2 regions of the Paenibacillus sp. B01 genome follow, and region 1 is predicted to be linked to the other one. Evidence: riboswitches for the same ligand, from Rfam matches in the RefSeq annotation. Region 1 holds a riboswitch; the other holds the start of a gene.
What was found. Region 1 has a riboswitch for cyclic di-AMP ahead of GE073_RS01090 (C40 family peptidase). Riboswitches for the same ligand answer to the same signal wherever they lie in the genome.
Positions count from the first base shown of each region.

Region 1 (7,360 bases):
CTCCCGCCCCCGTGTCGCAGCCGCTGTCCCAGCGCGTCACGGACTACCAGATCCAGGTCAAGCTGAGCGGCAAGACGCTGACCGGCACCGAGACCGTCACGTGGAAAAATCCCGGCAAGAAGACCGTGTCGGACATGTACCTTCATCTGTATCCGAACGCCTTTCTGTCGGACGAGACGACGTTCATGAAGGAGTCGGGCGGACGGCTCCGCGAGGACAAGGCGACCGAGGCGAGCCGCGGCTACATGCGGCTGGAGTCGCTCAAGACCGAGGACGGCGCGAGCCTGATGCCGCGCGTGCACTTCGTCCAGCCGGACGACGGCAACGAGAGCGACTACACGCTGGCCAAGCTCAAGCTCCCGCAGCCGGTCGCGCCCGGCGAGGAAGTGACGCTGCACATCGGCTTCAGCGTCGGCCTGCCGGAGGTGTTCGCGCGCATGGGCTACTCCGGCAGCTTCGTCATGGCCGGCCAGTGGTTCCCGAAGATCGCCGCCTACAACACCGCGTCCGGCTCGCGCCCCGAGGGCTGGAACGCCCATCAGTACCACGGCAACTCCGAGTTCTACAGCGACTTCGGCCTCTACTCGGTCAAGATCGACGTGCCGGCCGGCTACAAGGTGGCGGCGACCGGCGTGCAGACGAAGCCCGCCGAGGCGTCCAAGGACGGCCAGACGTTCACGTTCTACGCCGAGGACGTGCATGACTTCGCCTGGTCGGCCTCGCCGGACTTCCTCTACAGCGAGGAGGCGTTCTCCGCGCCGGGCGTGCCCGGCGTGCGCATCAAGCTTTACCTCGACCCGCTCCACAAGAAGCTGGCCGAGCGCTACATGCATGCGGCCAAGTCGGCTCTCGCCAAGTACTCGCAGTGGTACGGCGCCTATCCCTACAGCACGCTGTCGATCGTCGTCCCTCCCGCGGCCGCGAACGGCGCCGGGGGCATGGAGTATCCGACGCTCGTGACCGCCTTCGGCGCCGATACGGACAATCCCGGCTACAGCCTCGAGCGCACCGTCGTGCATGAGATCGGGCATCAGTACTGGTACGGCATGGTCGCGTCCAATGAATTCGAGGAAGCCTGGCTCGACGAGGGCTTCACCTCCTACTCGGAGGACAAGATCATGGAAAGCGAGTACGGCGTCGAGCCGCGCACCGCGCTGGAGGCGAGCTACGTCACCGATCCCGCTCCGCTCAAGCTGCTGTCCTGGTCGTACGGCTCCCATGGCCGCTACGCCGACAACGTCTACAGCCGGGCGAAGCTCGTGCTGACCGGCATCGAGCAGCGGACGGGACCGACGATGATGAACAAGATCCTGCGGACGTATTTCAACCAGTACAAATTCAAGCATCCGACGACGGCCGACTTCAAGCGGGTCGTGGAGCAGGTGACCAAGGACAGCTGGGACGACTACTTCAGCCAGTTCGTCTATGGCGGCCAGACGGCCGACTACGCGGTCGACTCGATCCGCGTCTCCCCGCTGGAAAGCGGCGGCGGCAAGCCCGGCTACGAGTCGCAGGTCGTCATCCGCCGCCTCGACGGCGTATACGGCCCGGTGAACATCCGCTTCCGCTTCGCCGACGGACGAACGATCGAGCGCATGTGGGACGGCGTGGAGGCCGACACGAGCTTCAAGCTGACCTCCTCCTCCCCGCTGCTGTGGGCGGCGGTCGATCCGGATCGGCTCAACGTGCTGGACAACCGGCAGATCAACAACTTCCTGCGCGCCGAGGCGCCGGCGGACCAGCGGGTGCGGATCAGCCTCGGCATCGTCAAGGCGCTGGAATGGCTCGCAGGAGCGTTCGCCTGGTGAGGGCGGCGGAAGAAAGGAGCGTGATCCCGTGTCCACCTATCTCAAGCAAGGCTGGGGGCTGACTGTCAAGCATCTGCCGATCGCCGCCTTCCTGTTCCTGTACCGGCTGCTGTGGGGCTTCTTCCTGTACCGGCTCGTCGACTCCGTCGTGCGCCCGCTCGTGCAGCGCTATCCCGGGGCGGACGGAGCCGCCTCCGGCGCAGACGCGATCTTCTGGGCGGAGTCGCAGTTCCGGCTGCTCAAGACGGATCTGGCCCATCCGTATCTATGGCTGCTGGGCGGACTGCTGCTCGCCCGCCTGCTGCTCGGTCCGCTGCTGAGCGCCGGACTCGCCTACTCCGTGCGGCATGCCGCGGAGTCCGGAGCCGAAGGAGGCACGCGCTTCCTCGAGGGCATCCGCGTCTGCTGGAAGCCGTTCATCCTGCTCGCTGCCGCCGAGCTGACGCTCGCGCTCGCTCCGGCCGTCTGGCTTGCGCGGGAGGGCTTCCAACGCTTCCAGCACTACAGCTCGCTGCCGCAGCTGGCCGCGGACGCGCTGCCCTGGGCCGGAGCGTGGCTGCTCTGGATCGGACTGCTCCATGTGCTGATCCTCAGCCTGCAGTTCGGCGCGGCAAGCGGCCTGGGCGCAGGGGCGAGCTTCCGCCAGGCGCTGCGCCGCCTGCTGCCGCTGGCAGGCGTCAGCCTCGTCCTGCTGCTGCTGTCGGGCCTGCTGCAAGCCGGCGTCAGCGCTGGGGCGATGGCCTGGGCCGGCCTTGCCGCCATCGTCATCCAGCAAGGGTATCATTTCGTCCGCACGCTGATCGACGTCTGGATCCTCTCCGCGCAGTACAGCTGCTGGTCCGACAAGCCAGATGCCGGAGGACGTCAGGTTAGTTGACAAATCCGAATGTCCATCCTATAATTGTGTAAATTCTCTGACAATTTTGTCTTGTTTTTCGGACCCGAATGCGGTGTATATAACATCCAGGCCGGCCGCGCAGCGCCGCCCCGGCACCGCCCCGCGAACACCAAACCTTCATCTGCCGATGATCGTACGATCATCATCCGCAGCTTTAATGGAGCATAGAAGCCATCGAATGCAGGACATGCTAGAGGAGAGTTTCATTTTAGAGAGAGAGGAAAGATTGACCATGACCGAAAAAATCTACGCCTACTACGAGCAGCTGCATCAAGCGACCGGCGATCTGCTGGACCGCGCCGGCGCCTACCGGAACGCGCAGGAGCTGGAAGCCCTGCAGAGCGAGCACGCCCGCCTGCGCCCGGAAGGGCTCGATCTCAGCGAGGCCGCGCTGACCCGCCTGATGGGCATGCGCACGAAGCTGCTCACGTTGATGGAAAACTCGCTGTACACGGCCTGATCCCCCGATTCGGATCGCTCCGGCGCGAACGACGCGCCGACCGCAAAAGCGCCCCTCGCGGGGGGCGCTTTTTTTCGATGCGGCAGAGCCGAAGCGGCCCGCCGGCAGAGGCGTCGATTCGACTCGAGCCCCCGAAGCAAGCGCTGTCATTTGTCTCTTTCAACATGAGAATTATGAGAAAATGTCGGGAAAGGGAGGAAAATAGCTTAAAGAAAAGAATACCACTTCCAGAAGCAGTTCAAACATGCCGAGTTCCATGACTATGGAAACGGGGGAACCATCTCAGGGTGAATTGATTTCGCCCTCCTCGCCGCAAGGCAGGAAGGCCGAGAAATCATAGGGAACCTTCAACCGAACCCCACAGCTAACCTCGTAGGCTCTGGAAGGAGCACTTCAGCTTTGAAGAAGAAAGCCGCAGCAATCGCACTCGGACTTGCCCTGCTGTTCTCGGCAGGCGCGCAAAGCGCATCGGCAGGATCCAAAATGGACGGCGTCATCAGCGACGTCATCGGCACGCCGTACAAGTCGGCGGGCACCACCTCGAAAGGCTTCGACTGCTCGGGCTTCACGTCCTACGTGTTCAAGCAGTTCAAGATCACGCTCCCCCACTCGTCCGCGGCTCAATCGGCCATGGGCAAGAAGGTCGCCAAAGACGACCTGAAGGCGGGAGATCTCGTGTTCTTCAATACGAGCGGCAAGGGCGTCTCCCATGTGGGCGTCTACGTCGGCGACGGCAAGTTCGCTCACGCTTCCTCAAGCCGAGGCGTGACGATCAGCGAGCTGAGCGAGTCCTACTACGCCAAGCGCTATATGTCCGCCCGCCGCGTCATGGACGACAAGACGTTCGAGAAGTACGCGGACGACGCTGCCGACCAGCCGGACGGCGGTCCGGACGTCGATTAAAAGCCTTTCGAAGCCGGACGAGCAGACCGCAGCAAGCCTCCCCTCGGAGCGCCTGCTGCGGTTTGTTTGCATTCCGGCAGGGTAGTACGGAAAGAGCATGATCGGCCGCGGCCGATCCAAGGAGGCAAGGACATGTATCTGTTCATCCACCGCAAGGATCTCCGAGCGGGCGATCTGCGCGCGTTCGACTACGCCGCCAGCCTCGGCATGCCGGGCATCCATGCGCTGATCCTCGATCCGGCGCAGCTCGGGAACGGCCGCGCCGAGTCCCATCCCGGACGGCATTTCCTGCGGGCAGCCGGGATGCTGCAGCGGGATTATGCGGCGCAAGGGGCCGAGCTGCAGCTGCTGCACGGCGATCCCGCCGACGTGCTGGACGACCTGCTCGAGCGGGAGCCGATCCGCGAGGTCGTCGTCACCGCCGACCATACGCCTTATGCGCGGCGGCGGGACGAGCGGCTCGCCGCCGTCTGCCGCAGCCGGGGCGTGCGCTGGACGGCGCTGGAGGACGTGCCTCTCGCCGATCTGGACGCGTTCCAGGAGCAGACGGGAAGAAAAGAGCCGTACCGCGTGTTCACGCCGTTCTACCGGGCGTGGAACGGTTATGTCCGCTCGCGGCTCGCGCCGCCTCCGGCCGTCGCTGCCGGCGGCCTGCCGACCGCCCGGCTCTCCGGCGGCGGCAGCTGGAGCGTGCCGGGCGAGCTGATCGGACTGCTCGCGGCCGCCGTGCCGGAGGACGAGCGCCCCGAGCGGCAGCTGGAGCGGTTCCTCGGCGGCAGCCTGCAGGCGTACGAGGAGCTGCGCGACCGCTACGCGCTGGATGCCGGGAGCGGCCTCTCGCGCTGGCTGAACGTCGGCGCGCTGTCGGCCCAGCGCGCCTACGGCCTCGCTCTGGATGCCGCCCGGACCGAGGACGGGCGCGAGCCGCTTGCCTTCGGCGGAGCGGCCGGCTGGCGGGCGGACGCCGCGAGCCAGCTCGAGCTGGCGCTGCCGGGCAGCGGCGAAGGCCCTGGCTCCGCGCCGCGCGATCCGTCGGCCGCGGCGGCGCGCTCCGGCGCGGAGAGCTGGATCCGCCAGCTCGCCTGGCGGGAGTTCTACCTGTACCAGGCGCGGTTCGACGCGGACTTTTTCCGCTATGAGGAGCAGGTCGACCTGTCCGGCCTGACGGAGCGGCATGCGGAGGCATGGCGGCAAGGCCGCACCGGCATCCCGCTCATCGACGCGGCGATGACGCAGCTGCGGACGACCGGCGAGCTGCCGAACCGGCTGCGCATGATCGCGGCGATGTTCCTGTGCAAAAACCTGCTGGCGCCGTTCACGGCGGGAGAGCGATGGTTCCGCGAGCAGCTGCTCGACTACGACGCTACGCTGAACCGCGGCGGCTGGCTGTGGAGCAGCTCGCTCGGCTTCGACGCCGCTCCGTACTTCCGCATCATGAATCCGGTCGTCCAGTCCAAGCGCTGGGATCCGGACGGCGCCTACATCCGGCGCTGGCTGCCCGAGCGGGCCGGATGGTCCGCCGCCGCCGTGCACGAGCCTTCGCCGCAGGCGGTCGTCGACCTCAAGGCGTCGCGCGCCCGCGCCATCGAGACGTACAAGCGGCTGCTCGCGAAGCCTTCCCGCCCGCTCGATCGTCTTCATTAGAACATAGACAAGGCGCAACCAAGACTACGCCAGCGAAGGAGACGCACATGGGAATGCCTCGACCGACACCCGCCCCCGCCCGGGCAGACGCCCGCGCCGCCGTCCGGCGCAAGCCGCGACGCAAGCGGAGCCCGCTGGGCGGGCTGCTCATCGTCGCCGGACTGGCCGCCGGGACGCTCGCCCTGCTCAAGCTGGAGCTGCCGCGGGCGTTCGACAAGATCGTGCCGCAAGGCCTGTACCGCGACGTGCCGCCCGTCGCCGGCCTGCATCCCGAGGTTCGGGCGGCGAGCGAGCGGCTCACCGCCCAGGCGAAGGCCGCCGGCATCGCCGTCGTGTTCACTGACGGCTTCCGCAGCGAGGCCGAGCAGGACGCGATCTACGCCCAGGGGCGGGATCGCGAGGGCCGCATCGTCACCCATGCCAAGGGCGGCGAGTCGTTCCACAACTACGGGCTCGCGATCGACTTCGCCCTGAAGGACCGCTCCGGCGACATCATCTGGGACATGGAGTACGACGGCAACAAGAACGGCCGGGCCGACTGGCTCGAGGTCGCCGACATGGCCAAGCGGCTCGGCTTCAGCTGGGGCGGCGACTGGGAAGGCTTCAAGGACAACCCTCATCTGCAGATGGATTTCGGCTACTCGATCCGCGAGCTGCAGCTCGGCAACCGTCCGGACGGCTCGCTGCTCGCGGACGGCACGGCGAGCGGGCCGCCAGAGAAGGCGGAATAATTTACAAATAAACTATTTGCCGCTAAACATCCCCGCATAAAGCCCTCTTAAGATAACGGATGAGCACTCGTTCATACCTAATTCTCTTGGGAGGGTTTTTTGAGATGAGAAAATCAAGCAAGACGAGCCGCATCCTGCTCGGGGCCATGCTGGCCGCCGCGACGGCCGTCGGCGGAGCCGGACTCGCCGAGCTCGGCCCGCAGCCCGCCGCGGCCGCGGAAGCCGCGGAGACGGCGAATGCCGCCCCGTCCATCTACATCGCCCCGATCCACCAGGCCAAGTTCCTCGCCGGCGCGAAGTTCGATTTTCGCGTCGAGCTGAACGACTGGACGGGCGACGCCTCGGCCGTCCGCATCACGATCAACGGCAAGAGCCCCGAAGCCGTCTTCGGCAAAAAGCTCGAGCTGACCTCCACCGCCAAGAGCCGCGAATTCACCGTCCGCGACGTCTCCTTCCCCAAGGCCGGAACCGTCTCCGTCTCCGTCCAGGCCGGCAGCCTGAAGCGCACCGTGCAGTATGAAGTCGTGAATACGGAGCAGGCCGGCCGCAAGGCGAAAAACGTCATCCTGTTCGTCGGCGACGGCATGGCCCAGCCGAGCATCACGATCGCCCGCGTCATGTCCAAGGGACTGACCGAGGGCAAGTACAACGGCCTGCTCGAGCTGGACAAGCTGGAGCAGCGCGCCGTCGTGACGACTTCGGGCATGGACTCCCTCGTCACCGACTCCGCCAACAGCGCGAGCGCCTACAACACCGGCCATAAATCGGCGGTGAACGCGCTCGGCATCTACCCCGACAATACGGAGAACTCGCTCGACGATCCGAAGGTCGAGACGCTGGCCGAGATGCTCAAGCGCTCGCGCGGCATGTCCGTCGGCATCGTGACGACGTCCGAGATCGAGGACGCCACGCCGGC
Region 1 covers NZ_CP045802.1:238,109-245,468, reverse strand. The annotation lists gene GE073_RS01105 (M1 family metallopeptidase) at 1-1,808, shown strand, start outside; gene GE073_RS01100 (hypothetical protein) at 1,837-2,685, shown strand; gene GE073_RS01095 (hypothetical protein) at 2,939-3,166, shown strand; cyclic di-AMP (ydaO/yuaA leader) riboswitch at 3,402-3,560, shown strand; gene GE073_RS01090 (C40 family peptidase) at 3,566-4,069, shown strand; gene GE073_RS01085 (cryptochrome/photolyase family protein) at 4,202-5,713, shown strand; gene GE073_RS01080 (M15 family metallopeptidase) at 5,767-6,444, shown strand; gene GE073_RS01075 (alkaline phosphatase) at 6,549-7,360, shown strand, end outside.

Region 2 (7,360 bases), 210 kb from region 1:
ATCGCCCTCCGTAGTATGAGGGAACGCCCAGCCGAGTATGCGGAGGAAAAACAGCCAAAAAAAACGCGCTGGCAGCGGCCGCGCGCGAAGGTTTCCCCGTGAAACCTGATCTATTCGTCAATGCAGCGGGTTGATCCGCACCTGACCTTCGTCATTGCAGACGGTAACCTCGACCGAGTCCGTCAAAATATCCGCATAGCTGTAGGATACCCGCTTGAATGCGTGCTGATCCTGGTCAAGCTTCACGATGAAAACAGATGGGTAGGTTTCTTCCAAAACACCAGAACGTTCAACCGTCTTGCGCCGGCCTCCATTGGCCCGCAACATGATCTTGGCTCCAATATGAGCTTCCATGCTGCGCTTGATTTCCGACAAAGCATTTCTAGCCATTGGCACTACCACCTCTTTCCTTGTCCATTATAGCCCAAGAAGGATGGCAATGTCAAATAAACGAAAATTATATCATCGTACCAACTTTAGTGTCAATGAATATTTTTCGACTTTCTCAAGGCGCAAGAGCGGGCTTTCACCCTCCCATATAATAAGGATTCGGCTTGACCTGCTTGACCTCGATCGGCTTCGGCAAGCCGACCCGATAGCGTCCCATCGTCTCGATGCCGCCGACGCCATCGATGCCCGAAATCGTGCCGTGGATGACATCCGGCAGGTTCACGCATTCGCGGATCGACGTGTAGCTCGCCTTGATCGCGATGTAGACCGGATCGAGCGCATGGATCAGGATGCGGCCGGGCGAGCTGGCGAAGTTCGCTCCGGACTGCAGCAGCGCCTCGTAATAGGACTGGCAGGCGCCGGCCACGACGACGAGGTTGTCGCGGTTCTTGTCATATTCGCGGGCGACGTGCACCGCGTTGACGAAGTTCTGCGAGTTCTTGTAGCTGCCGATGCTGTACAGCTCGCTGCGGCCCGGCGTCTTGAGCAGCCCGTCATGGCCCGTGATGACGACGATGTCCGGCTTGACCTGCGGGAGCAGACGATAGAGCAGGTCCGCCATCTGGTTCTCCGCCACGTGCAGCCCTTGAGCAGGCACGTTCATCTGATTGTACAGCTGCATGCTCTTGCGCATGTAGTTCGCATCTCCATCGAGATGCAGCACCTTGCCCGGCAGGTCGAAATACGCATGCTTCTCTTCCGGTCGGTAGTCGAGCTCGCTGGCGAAGGCATGGTCGATGAGTTCCGCGCTCATGCGCCGGTTCGAAGCCTTCACCTTGCTTCTCAGCGATTTCGTGACGCCCAGCTCCTCCGGGTTCGCTACCTTCTCCAGGTCGGCGAGCGGCGCGTCCGCGAGCAGACGGTAATCCGATCCTTTAAGTATGGCCGTATCCCCATAAACCGCCTCCACCCGGAAAAGCACGTCTCCTCCATAGGATCGCCGAACGACAAAATCCCCAGTTTCCACTGTGCCATCACCTCTAGCCTCAGCCTATGGGCAATGAGGGCGAATGGTGACAGCCGGATCGGAAACCGGGGGGTTCAAATCATCAGGTCAGGCTTGCTTCAGGCCTTCCCGCTCGAGGGCCGCCGCGAGCGCGGCATACTCCGGCAGCGAGAGCGTCTCGCCGCGGCGCACCGGGTCGATGCCCGTCTCCTGCAGGACGCGGGTCAGCTCCTCGCGCCGGTTTTTGCCGAGCCAGGACGACAGGTTGTTGTGGATCGTCTTGCGCCGCTGCGCGAAGCACGCCTGCACCGTGCGGAAGAAGAAGTCCTCGTCGGCCACCTCGACCGCAGGCTTGTCCCGCATCGCCAGCTTGATGACCGCCGAGTCGACGTTCGGCTGCGGGATGAACACCGTATGCGGCACGATGCAGACCAGCTCCGGCACCGCGTAGTACTGCACCGCCACGCTGAGGCTGCCGTAGGCTTTGGTGCCCGGCTTTGCCGCCATCCGCTCGGCGACCTCCTTCTGGATCATGACGACGATGTTCTCCAGCGGCAGCCGCTGCTCGAGCAGCTTCATCAGAATCGGCGTCGTCACGTAATAGGGCAGGTTGGCGACGACGCTGACCGCGCTCGTCTCCGCGAACTTGTCGCGGAACAGCTGCTGCAGGTCGAGCTCCAGCACGTCGGCATGCACGACCGAGACATGCTCCTCCGCTCCGAGCACCTCCTGCAGGATCGGGATGAGGCGCTGGTCGATCTCAACCGCGGCGACCGCTTTCGCCTGGCGGGCGAGCTGCTCGGTCAGGGCGCCGATGCCGGGACCGATCTCGAGCGCGCCTTTCGTCTTGTCGAGCCCTGCGGCCGACACGATCTTGTTCAGGATGTTCGGGTCGATCAGGAAGTTCTGGCCCAGGCTCTTCTTGAAGGAGAATCCGTGCCGCTCGATGATTTCCTTCGTCCTTCTCGGTGTCGCTACATCGGTCATGATCCGATTTCCTCCTTCATCTGCTCCAGCGCCTCGCGGAATTCCTTCCGGCTGATCCGGAAGCTTGCGCAGCGCTTCATGAACTGCTTGCCGTTGCAATAGCCGATGCCGAGCCGATTGCCCATGAGCAGCCGGCGCCGCGCGGCATCCGGATGGACGAGCAGCCCCGCCTCCATCAGATCGGCATGGGTGATTTCCGCCTCGCCCGCCGCTCCTTCCGTGCGCACGGTCGCAAGCGCGCGCCGCACCGCCTCCGGCGAAGCGTTCTCGACGCCGATGTCGCCGCGGTAGAGGGCGTCCTCCTGGGGCAGGAACGCATGCTTGCAGCCCGGGATCCGCTGCGAGACGATTTTGCGGATGCGCTCGCCGGCATGGTCGGGGTCGGTGAAGATGATGACGCCCCTCCGCTCCATCGCCAGCTCGATCCGGCGCAGCACCTCCTCGCCGATGGCCGAGCCGTTCGTCTCGATCGTATCGGCCTCGACGGCCCGCTTGATCGCCGCCGTATCGTCCTTGCCCTCCACCACGATGATTTCCTTGATCACTGGCTTGTCTCCTTTGATTCCGCTTGCTTGCGACAGGGTAAAAGATTACGACTAGCTTTAACCCTTTCGATGCCGCTTACTCCTCGCATATCCCTTATAAACGCCCAAAACGGGCCGCTGAAAGACAGCGGGCCCGCTCGCAAAAGATCAGCTCAGCTTCGGCTTGGTCGGTCCAAGGACATAGACCGTATAGCCGCGCTTCTTGCCGAATTTCTTCACGTAGGATTCACTTTCGTAGAACACATCGATTTTTTTGCCGTTGATCGCTCCGCCCGTATCTTCGGCGCGGCGGAAGCCGATCCCTTCTATATACACCCACCATCCCATCGGGATGACATCCGGGTCGACTGCAATGGTGCGCCCTTCGGAAACTTTGGCTCCGGAGGCGGTGATGCCGTAACCGGGATCGCCCTTGGATTTGCCTGTCGAGGCGAATCCGGCGGTATACGCGGTCAGGGTAACGTTAGTGAGCACTTTCTTGGCTTTGAGATTGAGACCGGATTTGGTCAGAGCAGTAGTTGGAGATGAGGATGCCGCGGTCAGGACCGCCGGCTTCGGTTTAGGCTTTTCCTTGGTTCCCACCGCCACGATTTTGCTGACGGCTGGTTTTTCCATGGATTTGGCGAGCAGAGTCTGTGTGACCAGTTTGCCGTCCTGGTACACCTTTTCGAAGGTTTTGACGAGTTGGCCGTTCTGGCCGGCCTTCACCATTTTGAGCTGCCCCTTTTCCAAGGTAGCGTCCTGCTTGCGGACAACGGTGAACGGAATGTCGTGCGTGGTCTTGACTTGCTGCTTGTCGATTCTCATGACGCGGATCGTCATGTTGGCTTTCAGCTTGCTTTCGGAGCTTGGGAATACTTTATCCTGCTCCCGTACGGCAATATTGGATTCCCCGATCGCCGCTTCCACGGTCTTTTTGGTGGTATTGACCTGCAAGGTCTTGCCGTCGGCAAGAATCGTCACCGGCACCGCCTGGTCGATCACGATGCGGTCGCCTTCCTGGAGCGCGGCGCCGAGCGGGATGGACAGCTCGTCATACGGTCCGACCGCGATCGCCTGCTCCTCCAGCAGCTGCTGGAGCGAGGAATGGCTCGTGCTTATGATTTTTTCTTGCCCGTTCAACACCAGAGAGACGCTTTTTTCCGACGTCCCTTTCAGCAATACCAAAAACATGAAAGTCATTGCGAGTGAGATCGTTATGCTAAGGACAATCAAACGCAGGTTGTCATGCTTCCATCGCCATTGGAAAGACTTGCTGGATGATCGTTGTACATGGGTTTCCTTTAAAGGGATAGCGCCCACTTCTTCGGTCCTCCTTACATAGCCCCGCCGCCTCGTGTTACGCATGATAATTCAAGACGCGACTATTTGGTTTTGTACGTGCCGAGCAGCACGCCGCTGGCCGCCTCGCCTCACCTCCACCGTTAACCCTATGTCGACGTATAATTCATTATTCAAACAAAAAGAAGCCGTCGACAGAGGATCTGTTTCGTGGCTTCCCGGGTTGGTCACGATCAGGTGGAAGTGGAGCACGAGGTTGATCTCTCTTATATGCGCTTACGAGGTTAGCTGACGGGTTCGGGCAAGAGAGCTGCCCTATCGGCTCAAGGACCCTGCTCGTGGTCCCGGCGAATTCACCCCTGGAAAAGCACAGCTTGTCTGGCGGTCAAGCGTCAACCCTTCGGTATGTACGGCTTGCGTCCCTTCTGCTGCGATGGTTCCCCCGCTCTCCCCGTCCGGGGAGATTAAGCGAATGATGAAAATCCTGCATCACTCAAAGCTCTGTGTTGAATCATACCGTTTCCTTCAAGCGATTGTAAAGACACGATAAAATCCTTTGAGACCCAAAATCGAGGGTTTTCTGGCGATGGCAGGCGTTTTCACCAAGGAAAGATCAATTTCTCTCGTCTGGAAGCCTTTTTTCAGCCGAAATCACGTCGTTTTAAGAAATTTGGAAACATTTTCTTGCATTTGCAGAGGTGATGGAAACGATTTCTTCAACAGTTCTTCCTTTTATTTCCGCCGCCGTTTCGGCTACGAGCGTGACGAACGAGGACTCGTTTCGCTTGCCCCGATGGGGGTGCGGAGCGAGGTATGGAGAGTCCGTTTCAAGGAGCAATCGATCCAGCGGCACTTGCGCGAGCACCTCTTTGGGAACCCTTGCATTTTTGAAGGTGACCGGCCCGCCGAAGGAAATGTAGAAGTTCATGTCGAGGCATTGCTTCGCCGTTTCCCAGCTGCCGGAGTAGCAGTGCATGATGCCTCCGACCTCGGCCGCCTTCTCCTCCCGCAGGATGCGGACGACATCCTCATGGGCGTCTCGATTATGGATGACGATCGGCTTGCGGCATCGCTTGGCGATCGCGATCTGGTCGCGGAACGCCTGCTGCTGAACCTCCTTCGGAGAGGTGTCCCAATAATAGTCGAGCCCGATCTCTCCGAGCGCGACGACCTTCGGATGGCTCATCAGCGACTCGACCCAGGCGAGATCGCCCTCGCGCAGATCGGCCGTGTCGGTCGGATGCCAGCCGACGATGGCATACACGAACGGATACGTTTCGGCAAGCTCCAGCGTCGTCGGGATCGTTTCCCGATTGAAGCCGACATTGAACATCAGCTCCACGCCTGCTTCCCGCGCGCGCTGGATCGCCTCGGCGCGGTCGTTGTCGAATTTAGGTGAGTCCATATGGGTGTGCGTGTCGATGATTCCTTTCATGGTTCGACTCCTTTCATGCCTCGCCGCCTCGCTCCAAGCCCAGCCGGGCCCGCGTCCGCGGCTGCAGCTTCTGCCGGATCCGTCCGGCTGCTTCTTCATCATAATAAAGACGGTAATGGCCCCGGTGCATGCCTGTAATGGAAGGAACGACATCGGAACGCAGCGAGATCTCCGTCACCGCTCCGCTCGGCTCGAGCAGCAGGATCGGAGGCTTGCCTCTTCCGCCTTCGGTCAAGCCCTCGGCCGCCGAACGATACACATGATAAGGAAGATCGTAAGGAAAATCAATTTCGAGCTCATACCCCGGGTCCATTCCGGCCGCCGCCAGCTCCTCGAAGCAGAGCTGCGCCTCTGATTCATGCTCTTTTTCGAAGGTTATATATTTGTACAATCTGCGATGTAGAAACCGGGAGCACAGCTGCGCCAGCAGCTTGTCCTCCTCCTCCGTCCATGCCGCGAACGCCGTCTGCACGAGCGCCTCGTCGAGCTTCAAGTAGGAGACGACGTCGAGCCTTCCTTGGAACAGCTTGACGATCGGATCCGGGATCCACCTGAACGGATAGCCCGAGCGGCACAGCTCCTGCGCACGGAGCAGGATCTTGCGGAGGATGATCTCCGAGCTGCGGGTCACCGGATGGAAATACACCTGCCAGTACATCTGATACCGGCTCATGAGATAATCCTCCACGGCATGCATCCCGCTGCCCTTGACGACAATCCGGCCCTGATGAGGCCGCAGCACGCGCAGAATCCGATCCAGATCGAACATGCCGTAGTTCGCGCCGGTAAAGTAAGCGTCCCTCAGCAGATAATCCATCCGATCCGCATCCATCTGGCTCGAGACGAGATTGACGACGATCGGCTTTTCGTAATTCTTGCGGATCACAGAAGCGACCTTGCGCGGAAAATCGGGCTCCACCGTGCTCAGAAGACGGTTCACTTCCGTCTTTCCCTCTATTATATGGCAGCTCCATTCCTCATGGTCGAACTCCATGACTTCTTCGATCGAGTGGGAGAACGGTCCATGGCCGAGATCATGCAGCAAAGCCGCGCACAGGCAGAGCAGCTTCTCCTCCCTCGGCCAGTCCGGGTACTCGCTCCGTTCGAATTGCGAGATGATGCGGCGGGTGATCTCGTACACGCCGAGGGAATGGCTGAACCGGCTATGCTCCGCTCCGTGAAAGGTCAGGTAGGTCGTGCCGAGCTGGCGGATTCTCCGCAGCCGCTGAAACTCCGGCGTATCGATCAGGTCCCAGATCAGTTGATCTTGCACGTAGATGTATTTATGGACAGGATCCTTGAATACTTTTTCCTCTTCCAGCCTCGTCATTGTCCCCACCCTGCTTTCTGTTCATAGTTTCGACAAAAAACCCAGGTTTTTGTCGAATAATGTCGCAAATATATTTCCAATTGAATCTTGCTTATAGTAAGATTACCTAGGTTAGAACCCCTTGTAGCGCCTGTCATGCCTTATTACACCGCGAATCGCGGCCAAAATGGCAGGTTGACTGTTTTGGGAATGGTTGGTATGATAGGGATCATAAAAAGTAGCTTTTTGTCGAATCATGACGATACATGAAACTTAGAAAGGGGTTAAGTTGCCCTATGATGAAGTCTACCGGAATTGTACGTAAAGTCGATGAGCTTGGACGCGTCGTCATCCCGATCGAACTGCGCCGCACCCTCGGAATCGGAGAAAAGGACGCCCTGGAGATC
Region 2 covers NZ_CP045802.1:25,194-32,553, reverse strand. The annotation lists gene veg (biofilm formation stimulator Veg) at 118-390, opposite strand; gene yabG (sporulation peptidase YabG) at 527-1,417, opposite strand; gene rsmA (16S rRNA (adenine(1518)-N(6)/adenine(1519)-N(6))-dimethyltransferase RsmA) at 1,505-2,383, opposite strand; gene rnmV (ribonuclease M5) at 2,380-2,928, opposite strand; gene GE073_RS00140 (resuscitation-promoting factor) at 3,076-4,230, opposite strand; cyclic di-AMP (ydaO/yuaA leader) riboswitch at 4,468-4,690, opposite strand; gene GE073_RS00135 (TatD family hydrolase) at 4,871-5,644, opposite strand; gene GE073_RS00130 (HD domain-containing protein) at 5,658-6,974, opposite strand; gene GE073_RS00125 (AbrB/MazE/SpoVT family DNA-binding domain-containing protein) at 7,250-7,360, shown strand, end outside.
Region 2: linked by a shared signal. The riboswitch ahead of GE073_RS00140 (resuscitation-promoting factor) and the one ahead of GE073_RS01090 (C40 family peptidase) in region 1 are both predicted to bind cyclic di-AMP.